Regions from separate parts of the Variovorax sp. YR750 genome, predicted to be linked through region 2. Evidence: riboswitches for the same ligand, from Rfam matches in the RefSeq annotation. Region 2 holds a riboswitch; each other region holds the start of a gene.

Region 1 (5,995 bases), on a different contig from region 2:
CGCCGCGGCGGTGATGGCGCTGCGCCTGCGCAACCGGACGCTGCAGGCCTTGCCGGCGGAAACCGAAGGGGCTGCCGCCTGAATACGGGTCCCGGGGGCCGGTCGGCCCCACGCATGTTCGCTGCCAGAATCGGGCGACAACCGACAAGGAGGGGACTGCGCCATGAATCGATTCCTGAGCTGCCTGACAAGCGGCGTGACAGGCAGCGTGATGGGCAGCGTGATGGGCGGCGCATTGCTGGCACCGGCCGCCTTCGGCGCCCCGCCCGCGGCGCCCGCCACGCAGGCCGCCCCTGCATCGGTGGCGGCAGCGCCGGTGGATCCCGCCGCCGGCATCCGCGAAGTCGAAGCCGCCGTGCGGGCCTGGGCCGCAGCCTGGTCCGCGCGGGACGTGGCGCGCTACCTTGCCGCCTATGCGCCCGACTTCGCCCCGCCGCGCGGCCAGGACCGCAAGGCGTGGGAGGCCGACCGCCGCGCGCGCATCGAGGACAAGGCCGTCATCAACGTGGGCATCGAGAGCCTCGTCATCAGCGTCCAGGGTCAATCGGCCACCGCCACCTTCGAGCAGACCTACAGCGCCGACAAGTTCCGCGAGAAAGGCCGCAAGACGCTGGAGCTGCAGCGCATGGGCAACCGGTGGCTCATACGCAAGGAAAGCGCCGGCTGAAGACCGCCGCGGAATTGCCCCTGTAAGCCAAACGGTTCATGGAGATGTCACTACTTGCAACGATGCTGCAGCCCTCGATTCCCGAAAGCTGTGGCTGCCATGTTTCCCACCAAGACCGACAAGGCGCGCGACGAACTTCAGGGCGGACAGCGCACGCTCAGCCAGCGCGAACGCGCCCTGCTGCTGATGGCCGACGGCCGGCGCTCCCTTACCGACTTCAGCCCGCTCTTCTCCAACCGGGATGAGGCCGAGCAGGCGATCCAGGCGCTGATCGACAAGGGCTACCTGCAGAGCCCGAAGGCAGCGGCAGCGGCCGCCCCGGCGGAGCCTCCCGCGCAGCCCGCGCCCTCGCCCATCCCCGCCGCCCAGCCGATCCAGGTGGCCACCTCGGCCGACACCTTCGACGGCAAGCGTTCGCTGGCCACCACCCGCATGTTCCTCTTCGACATCTGCGAGCGCATGTTCGTGCGGCGCGACCCCAAGTTCGCGCTGCAGATGCGCGACGCGCTGCGCGAGGCGCGTGACCGCAACGCCATGCTGACCATCGCCGCGCTGATGCTCACCGAGATCGAGAAGAGCGCGGGCGTGGAGCGTGCCGAATCGCTGCGCGAGCGCATCGACCGGCTGCTGCCGCCGGCCGAAGTCGTGCATTGACGACAAAAGGGATACGCGAGATGCCCGGCCGGGGCTGTGACACCATCGCCGGGTGAACTCGCCGCCTCCCGCAATCCCCCTGTCCGGGCGCCTTCGCAGCTGGGCGAAGCGCCTGAAGCGCGACGGCGTCACGCTCTGGTTCGCCGGCAGGCACCCGTCCACCCCATGGCATGCCAAGGCACTGGGCGCCTTCGTGGTCGCCTACGCGCTCAGCCCGATCGACCTCGTTCCCGACTTCATTCCGGTGCTGGGCTACGTCGACGACGTTTTGCTGCTGCCGGGGCTGATCTGGCTCGCCATCCGGCTGATTCCCCCCGCGGTGCTCGCGGATTGCCGCGCCAGGGCGGACGAATGGCTGCGCGAGCGCGGCGCCAGGCCGGTCAGCCGCTGGGGCGCGGCCTTCGTCGTGGCCGTGTGGGCCGCGGCCTGCTTCGGGGCGTGGCGTCTTTGGTCGGGATAGCGCGAAGGGCCCGCGCGATCCACTACACTTCCCGGGGTCAGGAGAGAGCCCCGCGTGCCGGGGCCGCCGAAGGCGCAGGGACTTCCCGAACGCTCAGGCAAAAGGACTGACGAGGCGCCGGTGAAAGCCGGCGTTTCCTTGCTGGAGAGAGGCCGTTGCCCACGGGCGGCGGTCCACCGAAGGAGCAAACCCCGATCGTGGGGCGAATCTCTCAGGTAAAGCGGACAGCAGGGGTGGCCCATGGCTTGCGTCATGGATTTCGACTGCCCTTTGGAGTGCCCCGTGGCTGCTTCTTCCTCCGCTACCCCCGACGCCCAGCTTCTCAAGACGCCGCTGTACGACCTCCACCTGGAACTGGGCGCCCGCATGGTGCCCTTCGCCGGCTATTCGATGCCGGTCCAGTACCCCGCCGGCCTGATGGCCGAACACAAGCACACGCGCGACGCGGCCGGCCTCTTCGACATTTCCCACATGGGCCAGCTGCGCCTGGTCGGGCCCGACGCGGCAGCCGCCTTCGAGACCCTGATGCCCGTCGACGTGATCGACCTGCCCGCCGGCAAGCAGCGCTACGGCCTGCTGCTGGACGACGAGGGCGGCATCCTCGACGACCTGATGTTCTTCAACGAGGGCAACGGCTCGATCTTCGTGATCGTCAACGGGGCCTGCAAGGTGGCCGACATCGCCCACATCCAGCAGAAGATCGGCTCGCGCTGCGAGGTGCGCCCCCTGCCCGACCACGCGCTGCTCGCGCTGCAGGGCCCGCAGGCCGCGGCCACGCTGGCGCGGCTGTCGCCCGGTGTCGAGCGCTTCGTGTTCATGACGGGCGGCGCTGTGCAGATCGGCGGCATTCCGGCCTTCGTCACCCGCAGCGGCTACACCGGCGAGGACGGCTTCGAGATCTCGGTGGCCGCATCCGACGCCGAGCGCCTCGCCCGCCTGCTGCTGGCACAGCCCGAGGTCAAGCCCGTCGGCCTGGGCGCGCGCAACTCGCTGCGGCTCGAAGCCGGCCTGTGCCTCTACGGCAATGACATCGACACCACCACCACGCCGGTCGAGGCCTCGCTCAACTGGGCGATGCAGAAGGTGCGCCGCACGGGCGGGGCACGCGAAGGCGGCTTCCCGGGCGCCGCGAAAATCCTCGCCCAGCTCGCCGCGGCTACCGCGGGCGCCGCCGGCCACACCGACCACGACACCCTGAAGCGCAAGCGCGTGGGCCTCGTCGCCCTCGAGCGCATTCCGGTGCGCGACGGCACGGTGCTCCAGTCTTTCGAGGGCCAGGACATCGGCCTCGTCACCAGCGGCCTGCTCGGCCCCACGGCCGACCGCTGCATCGCCATGGGCTACGTGGCCACAGCCTTCGCCGAGCCGGGCACGCGCGTGCAGGCCATCGTGCGCGGCAAGCCGGTGCCGATGGAGGTCTCGACCATGCCTTTCGTGCCCACCCGTTACTACCGGGGCTGAGCGCCGCCCAGTCAGATCGACCGGCTAGGCTCTGCACCCCGATCCATTTTTTCCACGAGGAGTTTTTCCACCATGAGCATCAAGTACACCAAGGACCACGAATGGGTGTCGGCCGAGGGCGACGCAGCCACCGTCGGCATCACCGTGCATGCGCAGGACGCGCTGGGCGACGTGGTCTTCGTCGACCTGCCTGAAGTCGGCAAGACCTTCGCCCAGGGTGAAGTCGCCGGCGTCGTCGAATCGGTCAAGGCCGCGGCCGACGTGTTCATGCCCGTGTCGGGCGAGATCACCGAGGTGAACGAAGCCCTGCGCGCCGATCCGTCGCTCGCCAACAGCGACCCGCTGGCCGCCGGCTGGTTCTTCAAGGTCAAGCTGAGCGACCCCGCGCAGCTCGACGCCCTGCTGGACGCGGCCTCCTACGACAAGTTCGCCGCCGAGTCCTGATCCGCTGAATTTTTCAGCAGCACCTTTGTTCTTTCCCTCCGAGCCTTCACCGCCATGCCGACGCCCGCCCTTCCTTCTTTGCAAGAACTAGAGAACGCCGAAGAATTCCTCGCCCGCCACATCGGCATCGACGCGGCGGACGAGGCGCGCATGCTGCCGGCGATCGGCTCGGAGACGCGCGCGGAGCTCATCGACGGCATCGTGCCGGCGGCCATCCGCCGCGCGAAGCCGATGCGCCTGCCCGCGCCGGTGACCGAAGCCGACGCGCTGGCCGAGCTGAAGGCGATGGCGTCGAAGAACAAGGTGTTCCGCAACTTCATCGGCCAGGGCTACTACGGCAACCACACGCCGGGCGTGATCCTGCGCAACATCCTCGAGAACCCCGCCTGGTACACCGCCTACACGCCCTACCAGGCCGAGATCTCGCAGGGCCGCATGGAAGCCCTGCTCAACTTCCAGACGATGGTGTGCGACCTCACGGGCATGGCCATCGCCAACGCATCCATGCTCGACGAAGCCACGGCCGCGGCCGAGGCGATGACGCTCGCCAAGCGCAGCGTGAAGAGCAAGAGCAACGTGTTCCTGGTCTCCGGCGACTGCCATCCGCAGACCATCGAAGTGATCAAGACGCGCGCCGCCCCGTTGGGCATCGAGGTCAAGGTCAGCACCGTGTCGGAAACGCTGCCGCACCTGATGGTGAGCGGCGCCTTCTTCGGCGTGCTCGCGCAGTACCCCGCAACCACCGGCCACGTGCACGACCTGCGTCCGCTCGCGGGCCACGCGCACCAGTGCGACGCGGCATTCATCGTCGCGGCCGACCTGCTGGCGCTGACGCTGCTTGCGCCGCCCGGCGAATGGGGCGCCGACATCGTCTGCGGCACCACGCAGCGCTTCGGCATGCCGCTTTGCAACGGCGGCCCGCACGCCGCCTACCTGGCCTGCCGCGACGAGTTCAAGCGCTCGCTGCCGGGCCGCCTGGTGGGCGTGAGCGTCGACACGCACGGCCAGCCCGCCTACCGCCTCGCGCTGCAGACGCGCGAGCAGCACATCCGCCGCGAGAAGGCCACCTCCAACATCTGTACCGCGCAGGTGCTGCCGGCCGTGGTGGCCAGCATGTACGCCGTGTACCACGGGCCCGACGGCCTCACCCGCATCGCCCAGCGCGTGGCGGCGCTCACCGCGGTGCTCGCCAAGGGCCTGTCGCAGATGGGCCGCGAGCCGGTGAACGCCACCGCCTTCGATTCGCTGACCATCCGCACCGGCGAAGACACGCAGTCGATCATCGAGCGCGCGCAGGCCGCGGGCGTCAACCTGCGCCAGCGCCTGCAGCAGCACCTGGGCATCTCGCTGGACGAGACCAGCACGCGCGCCGATGTCGAAACGCTGTGGGGCCTGTTCGCGCCCGCCGGCACGCAGGCGCCGCGCTTCGACGATCTCTCGGGCAGCACCGTACCGCTGATTCCCGAGGAGCTGCGCCGCACCAGCGCATTCCTCACGCACCCGGTGTTCAACACGCACAAGAGCGAGACGGCGATGCTGCGCTACATCCGCAGCCTGTCGGACAAGGACCTCGCGCTCGACCGCAGCATGATCCCGCTGGGCAGCTGCACGATGAAGCTCAACGCGACCAGCGAGATGATCCCCATCACCTGGCCCGAGTTCGCCAGCATCCACCCCTTCGCGCCGGCCGACCAGCTGCAGGGCTACGCCCAGCTCGACGCCCAGCTGCGCGCCTGGCTGTGCGAGGCCACCGGCTACGCGGGCATCAGCCTGCAGCCCAACGCGGGCTCGCAGGGCGAGTACGCGGGCCTGCTGGCCATCAAGTCCTTCCACGAGGCCAAGGGCGAGGGCCATCGCAACATCTGCCTGATTCCCTCCTCGGCGCACGGCACCAACCCGGCCAGCGCGCAGATGGTGGGCCTGCAGGTGGTGGTGACGGCCTGCGACGCGCAGGGCAACGTCGACATGGACGACCTGAAGCGCGCCTGCGAGAAGCACAGCGCCAACCTGGCCGCCGTGATGATCACCTACCCCAGCACGCACGGCGTGTTCGAGACCCGCGTGAAGGAGCTGTGCGAGCTGGTGCACGAGCACGGCGGACGCGTGTACGTCGACGGCGCCAACATGAACGCGCTGGTCGGCGTGGCCGCGCCGGGCGAGTTCGGCGGCGACGTGAGCCACCTGAACCTGCACAAGACCTTCTGCATCCCGCACGGTGGCGGCGGCCCCGGCGTGGGTCCGGTCTGCGTGGTGGAAGACCTCGTGCCCTACCTGCCGGGCCATGCCACGGCGGGCGTGGCGTCGAACGG
Region 2 (5,995 bases):
CAGGGCTGCCAGCCGCTTCGCTCGGGCGCGGTGCGCGAACGCGAGATCACCGAGGCCGATGGCAACCTGCTGCTGAAGCTCGACGGCGAGCCGGCGCTCGACGTGCTGCTGGCCGACCTGCAGGTGTCTCTCGAACGGCCCCAGGAGGCCATCGATGCGGTGCGCAACACCCTGGTCGGCCTGGCCGATGCGGGCGCCGATGGCATCCGCCGCACCGGCGACCTGGGCGCCGACGTGCTGGTACGCCACATCATCGGACTCGACCCCACGCGGCGCGGCATCGCGATTGCCGACACGGCCGAAGCCGGCATGCGGCTCACCTTCTGCCGCCGCAACGCGCAGGCAGCGCGCGCCGACCTGATGCGCATCTGCGCGGAGATTCGCGAGGAGCTGGAGCCCGAGGAGCAGACGCTGGCCACCGCCCGCGCCGTGGCGGCGGGCGAGGCCGAGGCCGCGCCGCATCCTGCGCGGCGCATCGCAGGCGCGGTGTATGTCAGCTGCTCCGGCCGTGGCGGGCCGCACTTCGGCGCGCCGGGGGCGGAGCTGCAGATCGTGCGGCATGCGCTGGGCGATGTGCCGTTGGTTGGTTTCTTCGCCGCGGGGGAGATCGCGCGGCACCATCTGTATGGGTATACCGGGGTGTTGACGGTTTTCACCGCCAACGACTGATTCCAGACCCGACGCGAAAAAACGACGGGCGGGTTTCCAACGGAAGCATGCGTCACTAGAATCCGCCCGCTTTCTTGAATCTCTGCTGCTGCAAGAAAGAGCCAGCCGCGCATCGTCAGCGATGCGCGGGCGATCTCTTTCGCCTCCCCACGCAAAGTGCGACGAGGCAGGAAGCCGACACGGCTTCCCCAATGGAACAGCAGCCATGAGCGACCTTCGTTTCTCCAGACTTCAGCGCGCGTTTTCGCGCGCTGGCATCGCCGTCGACTACCGCGACGGTGTCTACCACCTGCACCACGAGGCCTCGCAGGCCACGGTGCTCCTGCCGCCCAGTCTTCCGCTGGAAGAAAAGGCGGTGAATCAGTTGCTGGCTTTTGCCAGCGTGCGCTCGCCCGACGGCGAGCGGGGCGTGTGCAAGGCCTGTGCGACGCCCGACTTCCATCCGGGCTCTGTCGCGCCTGTCGGCAGCGTTGTCGCGACCGATGCCGACTTTGTCATCCCCGCAGCGGTGGGCACCGACATCAACTGCGGCATGCGACTGTTGACCACCGGGCTCACGCTCGACCAGGTGGCGCCGCACAAGACGCGGCTGGTCGAGCGGCTCACGCGCAGCCTGCTCGACAACGGGCGTGACGTGCCGGTGCACACGGCGGCATTCAGGGCGCTGTTCGATGTGGGGCCGTCGGCATTCCTCGAGACAGTGCAGGACGGCGGGCTATGGTCGGCGTGCGACCGCGACCGGATGCAGGCCGAACTCGATGCCTGCATCGGCCTGGCGACGTTCGGCGGCAGCGCGCGGCATGCACCCGAGGCGTACACCGGCGTCCGCCACGAGGTGTTTCGTGACCCCTGCCTCGGCACGCCGGGCAGTGGCAATCACTTCGTGGAACTGCAAGTTGTCGACCATGTGATGGACCGTCACGAGGCCTATCGCGCCGGCCTGAAGGCAGGGGACGTGGTCGTGATGATCCACAGCGGCTCGCGCGACATCGGGTTCCATGTGGGCGGCCGCTGGATGGACCGTGCGCGCGACGAATGGCCCAAGGGCCTGCGTCATCCGAAAAGCGGCTTGTACGGCCTGGCGGGACCGCTGGCCGACGAATACCTGGAGGCCATGGGCGTGGCGGCGCGCTACGCATGGGCAAACCGGGTCGTCCTGGCCGAACTGGTACGCAAGGATTTCGCGGAATTGCTGGGTGCCACGTCGTCGAGGCTCGTCGTGGACGTGCCGCACAACGTCGTGCTGCAGGAACATGGCATGAATATCCACCGCAAGGGAGCGACGCCGGCGAACGCGGGCGATCTGGCGCTGATTCCCGGCTCCATGGGCGACTACTCGTATCTGGCGGCCGGACTGGGGCACGAAGACTGGCTCTGGTCGTGCAGCCATGGCGCCGGCCGGCGGATGCGTCGGCAGCAGGTGCGCGCGATGCGGCCGGCGCCCGTCGACGAGCAGGCAAGCTGGCAGTGCGTGACCTTGCGCGAGGAGCGCCGGATCGAGGAGGCGCCGCAGGCCTACAAGCCCATCGGCGAGGTGATCGACGCGCAGGAGCGCGCAGGCCTGATCCACTGCGCGGTGCGGCTCAGGCCCTGGATCACGTTCAAGGCGTGATTCAGGGCTTGCCGGTTCGTCAGCCCAGTACGGGTTGCGGGATGCGCGGCTTGGGCGCAGGCATCCCCGTGAACGCGAAATCGACCTCCGGCTCCAGCCCGCTCACGATCCGCGCGATCGACTTGCCCGAGCCGCAGGCGTGCGTCCAGCCCAGGGTGCCGTGGCCGGTGTTGAGGAACAGGTTCAGCAGCTTCGTCTTGCCGATCAGCGGGACGTTGCTCGGCGTGGCGGGACGCAGGCCGGTCCAGAACTGGGCTTGCGTGGTGTCGCCGGCGCCCGGGAACAGTTCTTCGACGCGGCGCACGATGGCTTCGCAGCGCACGCGGTTCAGGTCGCGGTCGTAGCCGTTGAGCTCGGCCGTGCCGGCAATGCGCAGGCGGTCGCCCGATGCCGAGGTGTAGCGCGAGAACACGAGCTTGAATTCGTCATCGGTCAGCGAGACCTGGTGCGCCTTCGAGGCGTCCTTGACGGGCAGCGTCACCGAGTAGCCCTTGGCCGGGTAGATCGGCAGCCGGATGCCCAGCGGCGCCGCGTACAGCGGGCTCAGCGAGCCCATCGCCAGCACGAAGGCGTCGCCGCGGATGCGCTGGAAGCGGCCTTCGCTGTCGGTGGCCTCGACGTGGTCGATGCTGCCGCCGGCTTCGCGCAGCGCGGTCACGGTGTGGCTCATCAGGAACTTCACGCCCGCGGCGGCGGCCAGGCCCACGAGCTCGCGGGCGAAGCGGTTGGCGTCGCCCGATTCGTCCTCGGCCGTGTAGGTGGCGCCGGCCAGCTTCGGACGGATGTGGGCGAGGGCGGGCTCGAGCTTCACGGCCTCGTCGGCCGAGATGACCAGGCGCTCGCAGCCCAGGGCGCGCATCTGTTCGGCGGGCTCGAGAGCACCGTCGAACTCCTTCTGCGTCGTGTAGAAGTGCAGGATGCCTTGCGTGCGCTGGTCGTAGTTGAGGCCGGTGTCGCGGCGCAACTGTTGCAACATCGAGCGGCTGTATGTGCCGAGACGCACGATCTGCTCGATGTTGTGACGGGTACGCGCCGGCGTGCATTCGCGCAGGAACTGCAGGCCCCAGAGCCATTGGCGCATGTCGGCGCGCATGCGGAAGAGCAGCGGGGCGTCTTCCTTGCCCAGCCATTGCAGCACCTTCAGGGGGGCGCTCGGGTTGGCCCAGGGTTCGGCGTGGCTGACGGAGATCTGCCCGCCGTTGGCGAAGCTGGTTTCGGCGGCCGGAGTGGCCTGCCGGTCGATCACGGTCACTTCGTGGCCGAGTTGCTGGAGGTAGTAAGCCGAGGTCACGCCGAGCAGGCCGGCGCCGAGAACGATCACGCGCATTTCAAGTACCTTTTGAGGTTGCAGCGCTTGAACGGCGGGCGTGATTGCTATCGAATGAATAGCAAAGCAACCGGACGACCGCAGTCCAAGTTGCCGCTCCCCCTGTCCTCGGTACCTGAGAGATTCACCCGCTGCGCCCGCAGAGGGTTTGCTCCTTCGGTGCGCCACATGGCGTGGCGGCTCTCCAGACGGCGTTTCAGTTGGTGCAGTACAGGCCCTTGTGGGGGCCGACCTGAGCGTTTATGGGAGTTTGCGCCTTCGGTAGGGCCACTAGGGTGGCCCGCTCTCCTGCAGTGGGGACGATTGTAGGCGGGGCGTGAGCGGCTGCCAACCCGCCGATTTCCACGTGTCAGCCCGATGGATAATCGCCTGTTGTTGATTTGCCGCAGGGCGATCGTTCCAAAACCATAGGGGACTTCATGATCCTGGTTACCGGCGGTGCCGGCTTCATCGGCGCCAATTTCGTACTCGACTGGATCGCGAACAGCGACGAGCCGGTCGTGAACCTCGACAAACTGACTTACGCGGGCAACCTCGAGACGCTCGCCTCGCTCAAGGGCAACCCGAAGCACATCTTCGTTCAGGGCGACATCGGCGACAGCGCCCTCGTCGACCGCCTGCTGGCCGAGCACAAGCCGCGCGCCGTGGTGAATTTCGCCGCCGAGTCGCATGTCGACCGCTCGATCCACGGCCCCGAGGACTTCGTGCAGACCAACGTGCTCGGCACCTTCCGCCTGCTCGAGTCGGTGCGCGGCTTCTGGAGCGCGCTGCCGGCCGAACAGAAATCGGTCTTCCGCTTCCTGCACGTGTCGACCGACGAGGTCTACGGCTCGCTCTCCAAGACCGACCCGGCCTTCACCGAAGAGAACAAGTACGAGCCGAACAGCCCCTATTCGGCCAGCAAGGCAGCCAGCGACCACCTCGTGCGCGCTTGGCACCACACCTACGGCCTGCCGGTGCTGACCACCAACTGCTCGAACAACTACGGTCCGTTCCACTTCCCCGAGAAGCTGATCCCCCTGATGATCGTCAACGCGCTGGCCGGCAAGAACCTGCCCGTGTACGGCGACGGCATGCAGGTGCGCGACTGGCTCTACGTGAAGGACCACTGCAGCGCCATCCGCCGCGTGCTCGAAGCCGGCAAGCTGGGCGAGACCTACAACGTGGGCGGCTGGAACGAGAAGCCCAACATCGAGATCGTCAACACCGTCTGCTCCCTGCTCGACGAACTGCGCCCGCGCGCAGACGGCAAGCCGTACAAGGAACAGATCACCTACGTCACCGACCGTCCCGGCCACGACCGCCGCTATGCCATCGATGCGCGCAAGCTCGAGGCCGAGCTCGGCTGGAAGCCCGCCGAGACCTTCGACACCGGCATCCGCAAGACCGTCGAGTGGTACCTCGCGAACAGCGAGTGGGTGCGCAACGTGCAGAGCGGCGCCTACCGCGAGTGGGTCGAGAAGCAGTACGACAGCAACGCGAAGGCTGCGGCATGAAGCTGCTGCTGCTGGGCAAGGGCGGACAGGTCGGTTGGGAGCTGCAGCGCAGCCTGGCGCCGCTCGGTGAGTTGGTCGCGCTCGATTTCGACAGCACCGATTTCCACGCCGACTTCAGCCGGCCGGAGGAGCTGGCCGACACGGTGCTGAAGGTCCGACCCGACGTGATCGTCAATGCGGCGGCGCACACCGCCGTCGACAAGGCCGAGAGCGAGCCCGAGTTCGCGCGCAAGCTCAACGCCACCTCGCCCGGAGTGGTGGCCGAAGCGGCGCAGAAGATCGGTGCGCTGATGGTTCATTACTCGACCGACTACGTTTTCGACGGCAGTGGCACGAAGCCCTGGAAGGAAGACGACGCGACCGGTCCGCTCAGCGTGTACGGCCAGACCAAGCTTGAGGGCGAGCAGTTGGTTGCGCGGAACTGCGCGAAGCACCTGATCTTTCGCACCAGCTGGGTGTATGCAGCGCGCGGCGGCAACTTCGCCAAGACGATGCTGCGGCTGGCGAAGGAGCGCGACAAGCTGACCGTCATCGACGACCAGTTCGGGGCACCTACCGGTGCGGAACTACTGGCAGACGTGACGGCGCATGCGATCCGGGCCACGTTGCAGGATTCATCGAAGGCGGGCCTGTATCACGCGATTGCTGGCGGCGAAACGACGTGGCACGGTTACGCACGCTTCGTACTCGAACTGGCGCAGCAGGCTGGCGTCGAACTCAAGGCCGGGCCGAATGCCGTCGAGGCCGTGCCGACCAGCGCTTTCCCGACGCCGGCGAAGCGCCCGCACAATTCGCGCCTCGACACCACCAAGCTGCAGACCACTTTCGGCCTGCGCCTGCCGCCCTGGCAGGAAGGCGTCTCGCGCATGCTGCGCGAGATCCTTTGAACTT
Region 3 (5,995 bases), on a different contig from region 2:
CGGCGTTGCCTCGAGCAGGTTCTCGCCCTGCAGCGCGATGGTGCCACGCACGGGCGCGAGCCCCGAGGGCAACAGCCCCATCACCGCGTTGGCGATGACCGACTTGCCCGAGCCCGATTCGCCGAGCAGGCAGACGATCTTGCCGGGCGGCACGTCGAAGGAAATGCTTTCGACCGCATGCGCGCGGTCGCCGCCGCGCGGCAGCGCGATCGCAAGGTCGCGCACGGAAAGGACTGGTTCGTTCGCCATGCTCATCCTCCGCGCTTGTTGAACTTGGGGTCGAGCGTGTCGCGCAGCCCGTCGCCGAGGATGTTCACCGCCAGCACCGTGAGCGCCAGGAAGATCCCCGGGAACAGCACGTTGTGCGGGTACTGGTTGAACTGCGCACGGCCCTCCGCCATGATGTTTCCCCAGGTCGCCATGTCCGCCGGCAGGCCCACGCCGAGGAACGACAGGATGGCCTCCACCAGGATGGCCGAGGCGCACACATAGGTCGCCTGGATGATCAGCGGCGCGATCGCGTTGGGCAGTATGTGCCGCACCAGGATCTTCCAGGTCGGCGTGTCGAGCGCGATGGCAGCCTCCACGTAGGGCTCTTCGCGCACCGCGAGCACCACCGAGCGCACCAGCCGCGCCACGCGCGGTATCTCGGGCACCGCGATGGCCACCACCACCGTGGGCAGCGTGCCGCCGAAGAGCGCCACCAGGCTGATCGCGAACAGGATGCCCGGGATGGCCATGACGCCGTCCATCAGCCGCATCACCACGCTGTCGATGCGGCGGAAGTAACCGCCCATGAGCCCCACGAGCATGCCGAACACCACCGCCAGCGCTGCCACCGCGATGCCCACTGTGAGCGACACACGCGCTCCGTACAGCGTGCGGCTCCAGATGTCCCGCCCCAGGCTGTCGGTGCCCATCACGAAGAGGTGCTCGAAGGTGTCGCCGGCCAGGCTGTTGAACTCGCCGCGCGTGCCCGGAAGGATGTTGGCGCTGCCCGGATCGATCGCGGTCGGGTCGATGGTGCCCAGCCACGGCGCCAGCAGCGACGTGACCACCAGCAGCACCAGCACGCCGCCGCCCGCGCGCACCGACCAGTTGGCCAGGATGCGCCTGAACAGCGAGCGACGCCTCGGTGGCGGCAGAGCCTCGGCCCTCGCTTCGGGAGCAAGGGCAATGGATGAATCGGTCATGCTTTTCTTTCCTCCTTGCGGTTCAGTAGCGGATGCGCGGGTCGAACACCAGGTAGCTCAGGTCGATCAGGAGATTGACGAGCACATAGACGACCGAGAAGAACAGCGTGATGCCCTGGATCAGCGGAAAGTCGCGCGAAAGCACCGCGTCGACCGTGAGCTGGCCGAGCCCCGGAATGGCGAACACCGTCTCGGTGACCACCACGCCGCCGATGAGCAGCGCGATGCCGATACCGATCACCGTGACGATGGGGATCGCCGCGTTGGCAAGCGCGTGTCGCATCAGCAGGCGCTTCTCGGAGATGCCCTTGGCGCGCGCCGTTCGGATGTAGTCCTCGGTCATGGCCTCGGCCACCGCCGCGCGGGTCACGCGGGCGATCAGCGCCACGTAGATGATCGACAGCGTGATCGACGGCAGGATCAGGTGCTTCAGCCACAGCAGCGGCCCCTGGCTCAATCGGGCATAGCCCTGCACCGGCAGCCACTGCAGGTGCAGCGCGAAGATCCAGATGAGCACGTAGCCGATCACGAACGCGGGAATCGAGAAGCCCATGACCGAGAAGCCCATCAGCATGCGGTCGAGCCAGCCGCCGTGCCGCCATGCGGCGATCACGCCCAACGGCACCGCGATGAGGATGGTGACCACCAGCGTCACGGCCGCCAGCGACACCGTGGCCTCGATGCGCTGGCCGATCAGCTCCATCACCGTCTTCTTCATGAAGTACGACTCGCCCAGGTTGCCCTGCAGCAGTTGCACGCTCCAGTGGAAGAACTGCACCGGCAGCGACTGATTGAGCCCCAGCTGCTCGCGCACCCTGGCGATGTTCTCGGCGGTGCCGGCGTCGCCCACGATCGCGGCGGCCGGGTCGCCGGGCGCGAGCCGCAGCATCAGGAACACGATCAGCGCGACGATGACGAGCACCGGCACGGTCGAGAGAATGCGGCGTGCAAGAAAGAGCAGCATGCTCAGTTCTTCTTCAGGTTCCAGAACACGCCCACCGGCGAGCGCACCACGCCGCTCACCACGCCCTTGCTGTAGGCCGTGAGAGGCTTGTACTCGCCGATGGGGGCATAGATGCCGGTGTCGTACACGCGCTGCTGGATGGCCGTGGCCAGCTCCTTGCGCTTCGGCTCGTCGGCCGTCGCCAGGAACTGCGACTTGAGCTGCTCCAGCTTGTCGTCGGTGGCCCAGCCGAACCAGCCCTTCTCGCCGTTGCCCGTGAGCGGTGCGAAGAACATCGGGTTCATGTTGTCGGCGATGCCCCAGCCGGTGATGAAGAGGTTCCAGCCGCCGTTGGCGACCGGATCCTTCTTGGCACGGCGAGTGACCAGCGTGGGCCAGTCCATCGACTGCATGTCCACGTTGAAGCCGGCCTGCTTGAGCAGTTGCGCCATCACCGGCGGAAACTTGTTGAGCACCGCGAAGTCGGCCGGAAACATCAGCACCACGGGCTTGCCGTCATAGCCGGCTTCCTTCAGCAGCGCCTTGGCCTTCTCGAACTGCGGCTTGCCGGTGAAGTAGCCGGCCTTGTCCGACGCAAGGGCGGAGCCGCAGGGGTAGATCGACACGCAGCCGCTGTAGAGCTCCTTGTGCACCAGCTGGGCGCGCATCAGGGCGTCCTGGTTGATGGCCATGATGGCGGCCTGCGCGATCTTCGGGTTGTCGAAGGGCGGGATGAAGTGGTTCAGGTGCAGCGCGAACGAGCCCTTGGGCACCGGGCTGTCGAGCGTGATGGCGGGGTTGTTCTTCAGCGCGGTGTACTGCTCGGAAGGCACCCACTCGATCATGTCGACCTCGCCGTTGGCGAGCGCATTCGCCTGCGTCTGCGCGTCCTTCAGGATGATCCATTCCATGCGGTCGACGTACACGTTCTTTCCGCCGGCCGTGCCCGAGGGCGCCTCGGTGCGCGGCACGTATTTGGTGTTCTTCAGGTAGACGACCTTCTCGCCGGGGCGGTACTCGTCCTTCTTGAAGATGTAGGGGCCGGAGCCGGTGGCGTCGTCAATCTGCTTGTCGGCGGGCGTGGCGGCCACGCGCGCGGGCATGATGAAGGGCGGATTCGACGAAGGCTTGCTCAGCGCCTCGAGCACCATGCCGAAGGGGTCCTTGAACACCAGCCTGAAGCTGCCGGCGTCGACCGCCTCGGCCTTGTCGAGTGCGGCGAACATCTTCTGGCCGAGGCCATCGCGCTGGCCCCAGCGCTTGAGCGACGCGATGACGTCTTCCGAGGTGACGGGCTTGCCGTCATGGAAGGCCAGGCTCTTGCGCAGCGTGAAGGTCCAGGTCTTGCCGTCGGCGCTGGTCGTGTACTTGTCGACCATCTGCGGATGCACCTTGCCCTGCTCGTCCACGCCAAAGAGCGTGTCGTAGACCATGTAGCCGTGGTTGCGCGTGATGAAGGCTGTGGTCCAGATCGGGTCGAGGATCTTCAGGTCGGACTGCGGCACGAGGCGCAGCACCTTGCCGACGTCCTGCGCGAAGGCAGCAGCCGCGGCGGCGGCCAGCAGGACGCCCGCGAACAGGGCTTTCAGTTGTCGTCTCTTCAGCATGGGTCAGTTCTCCGGTTGAAAGAAAGGGAGGGACGCGGACACGCGCGACGCCAGAGCACACGGGGCTGCACGGCGTCCTTGGAAACAGGTCATGAAATGAAGCGGCTCCAGAAGCGAACAAGGCCACGCCGTGCACGAAGCACGGAGTGGCCCTGCTGTCCTTTAGCCTGAGAGATTCACCCCGCGCGCGAATCGCACGAGGCTTGCCCCTTCGGCGGCCGCCCTCGGATCCGCGAGGATTCCGGGCGGCGCTCTCCAGCGTTTGAAAAATCCAGTCTTGGTACCTGAGCGTTCTGGGCTATCGCCTTCGGTAATGCACTAACTCGAAGCATCGAGCCGGCATTTCTCCTGGATGCATCTGTCCAAGCAGTTTGCGTGCCATGCGGCGCCCGCGCACGGTGCTCTTCTTCTCTTCTTTCTTCTTACTGCGTCGTGTTACTGCGGCCCGCCGCAGAAACCCGCGCGCTCGGTGGTCTTCGCGGTGAACAGCACGCGCGTGGTGGTCGCGGCGCTGCGCGGCTCGTTCTGCGGCCACTCGGTCTGCACCCAGGTGTATTGCCAGTCGTAGGGCGCGCCGGGCTTGAATGTCTCGCCGTAGGCGATGCGCAGGCTGCCGAAGCTCTCGTCGTGGCAGTGCTTCGAGGTCTTGTATTCCTTCTCGCTGAAGCAGGCGCGGATCATCTTGGAGCACGAGAACGGGATGTCCTCCTGTACCGCCTTGCCGCCTTCGAGCGGCACGAAATCGGCGGTGTCGAACGAGGCGCCGCCGCCGGAGTAGCCCTCCGACACGGTCTGCAGCACCGCAACCGCCCACTTGCCTTCGGCCAGCGGATAGAGCGCCGGCGCGAGCGAGAGGCGCGCCTCGGACCGGCTGGCGTCGTTGTCCTTCTTCAGGGCCTGCGCATAGTCGGAGAAATCATGGAGACGATCGAGCTGCCAGCCCTTCGCGTCGCCGGCATCCCGCCTGACGCGCGCCATGGCCAGCGGCTCGGTGGAGAGCACCACGTAGTTGCCGGGCGCGGCGTTGCGCGGACGGTAAAGGCCCAGCTGCTGCGCGTTGCAGGGCTGCGGCAACAACGCGCACAGGCGCGTGCGCCATTGCGCGTCGAGCGAATCGGGCTTCTTCACCGCATCGAACACCTGCGCCGACGGCGCGGAAAGATCGGGAGCGGCAAGCACCGGGGCGGCGAACGACAGCAGGGCGAGCAGGCACGGCAGTTTTCTCATGGAGCCGGATGGTAGCCACCGGCGGGGCGCCTGGTTGATAAAGTCGCACGCGACCATGAATCCTTCTTCTCCCGCCCTTCTCCGGATCGACGCGCTGAGCTTCGCCTACCCCGACCAACCGCCGCTGGTGTCCGGCTGGAATGCATCCATCGGCCCGGGCGTCACGCTGCTCTACGGAGATACCGGCACCGGCAAGTCGGCGCTGCTCCGGGTGATCGCCGGCATGCTGCCCGCTTCTTCCGGCCGGTTGACGGTGGCGGGAGCGACCCTCGACACCGCGCCCGAGGCATACCGCCGCCAGGTGTTCTTCGTCGACCCCGTGACCGACCGCTTCGACCAGCTCACGGCCCGCGAATGCACCGCTTCGCTCGCCGAGGGCGACGCGGGTTTCGACGAAGCGAAGTGGCAGGCCATTGCCGAGGGCTTCTCGCTGGCTCCGCACCTCGACAAGAAGATGTTCATGCTCTCGACCGGCTCGAAGCGCAAGGTGTGGATGGCGGCCGGGCTCGCGTCGGGCCGGCCGCTCGTGCTGCTCGACGAGCCCACGGCCGGGCTCGACATGCCGTCGACGCGCTGCCTTTGGAGCACGCTTTCCGGCTTCGATGGGCAGCAGGGCCGGGCAGTCATCGTGGCCAGTGCGGCGCGCATCGACACCGTGCCGCTCGCGGCCACCATCGAACTGCCCCTCGCCTGAAGCCCGTCTTCAGGTCGCGTCGAAGTTCGTGCTGCGGCTCACGGACTCCCAGGCTTCCATGTCCTTGAGCATCGCCTGCGCATGGGCGCGCACCGCGTCGACCGAATCGTCGCCGAGCTGCAGGCGAAGCGGCGTGTGCTCGGCGTCCAGTGCCTTCTCGATGGCCACCGCGGCCTTGCGCGGATCGCCGGCCTGCGTGTTGTGCATGCTGTGCGCGAACTCGCGGGTGGCGCCCACCACCGGCTGGTAGGCCTCGATCACGGGCATGTGGCGCATGCCGCTGCCCGCGAGCTGGGTGCGGAACTGGCCCGGCTCGACGATCAGCACCTTG

The links. Region 2 has a riboswitch for glycine ahead of BMY35_RS31990 (D-amino acid dehydrogenase). Riboswitches for the same ligand answer to the same signal wherever they lie in the genome.
Region 1: another riboswitch for glycine. It lies ahead of gcvT (glycine cleavage system aminomethyltransferase GcvT); the one in region 2 lies ahead of BMY35_RS31990 (D-amino acid dehydrogenase).
Region 3: another riboswitch for glycine. It lies ahead of BMY35_RS25080 (ABC transporter substrate-binding protein); the one in region 2 lies ahead of BMY35_RS31990 (D-amino acid dehydrogenase).

What each region holds. Positions count from the first base shown of each region.
Region 1 is NZ_FOBJ01000007.1:246,526-252,520, forward strand. Features, by position in the region: gene BMY35_RS16600 (MFS transporter) at 1-82, shown strand, start outside; gene BMY35_RS16605 (L,D-transpeptidase Cds6 family protein) at 164-667, shown strand; gene BMY35_RS16610 (hypothetical protein) at 767-1,321, shown strand; gene BMY35_RS16615 (YkvA family protein) at 1,395-1,781, shown strand; glycine riboswitch at 1,810-1,900, shown strand; glycine riboswitch at 1,913-2,019, shown strand; gene gcvT (glycine cleavage system aminomethyltransferase GcvT) at 2,034-3,242, shown strand; gene gcvH (glycine cleavage system protein GcvH) at 3,315-3,686, shown strand; gene gcvP (aminomethyl-transferring glycine dehydrogenase) at 3,741-5,995, shown strand, end outside.
Region 2 is NZ_FOBJ01000019.1:128,354-134,348, forward strand. Features, by position in the region: gene BMY35_RS31980 (FIST signal transduction protein) at 1-669, shown strand, start outside; gene BMY35_RS31985 (RtcB family protein) at 875-2,281, shown strand; gene BMY35_RS31990 (D-amino acid dehydrogenase) at 2,301-3,608, opposite strand; glycine riboswitch at 3,701-3,806, opposite strand; glycine riboswitch at 3,810-3,909, opposite strand; gene rfbB (dTDP-glucose 4,6-dehydratase) at 4,028-5,104, shown strand; gene rfbD (dTDP-4-dehydrorhamnose reductase) at 5,101-5,991, shown strand.
Region 3 is NZ_FOBJ01000013.1:115,593-121,587, forward strand. Features, by position in the region: gene BMY35_RS25065 (dipeptide ABC transporter ATP-binding protein) at 1-249, opposite strand, end outside; gene BMY35_RS25070 (ABC transporter permease) at 252-1,193, opposite strand; gene BMY35_RS25075 (ABC transporter permease) at 1,216-2,157, opposite strand; gene BMY35_RS25080 (ABC transporter substrate-binding protein) at 2,160-3,743, opposite strand; glycine riboswitch at 3,889-4,012, opposite strand; gene BMY35_RS25085 (hypothetical protein) at 4,179-4,970, opposite strand; gene BMY35_RS25090 (ABC transporter ATP-binding protein) at 5,026-5,664, shown strand; gene BMY35_RS25095 (oxidoreductase) at 5,674-5,995, opposite strand, start outside.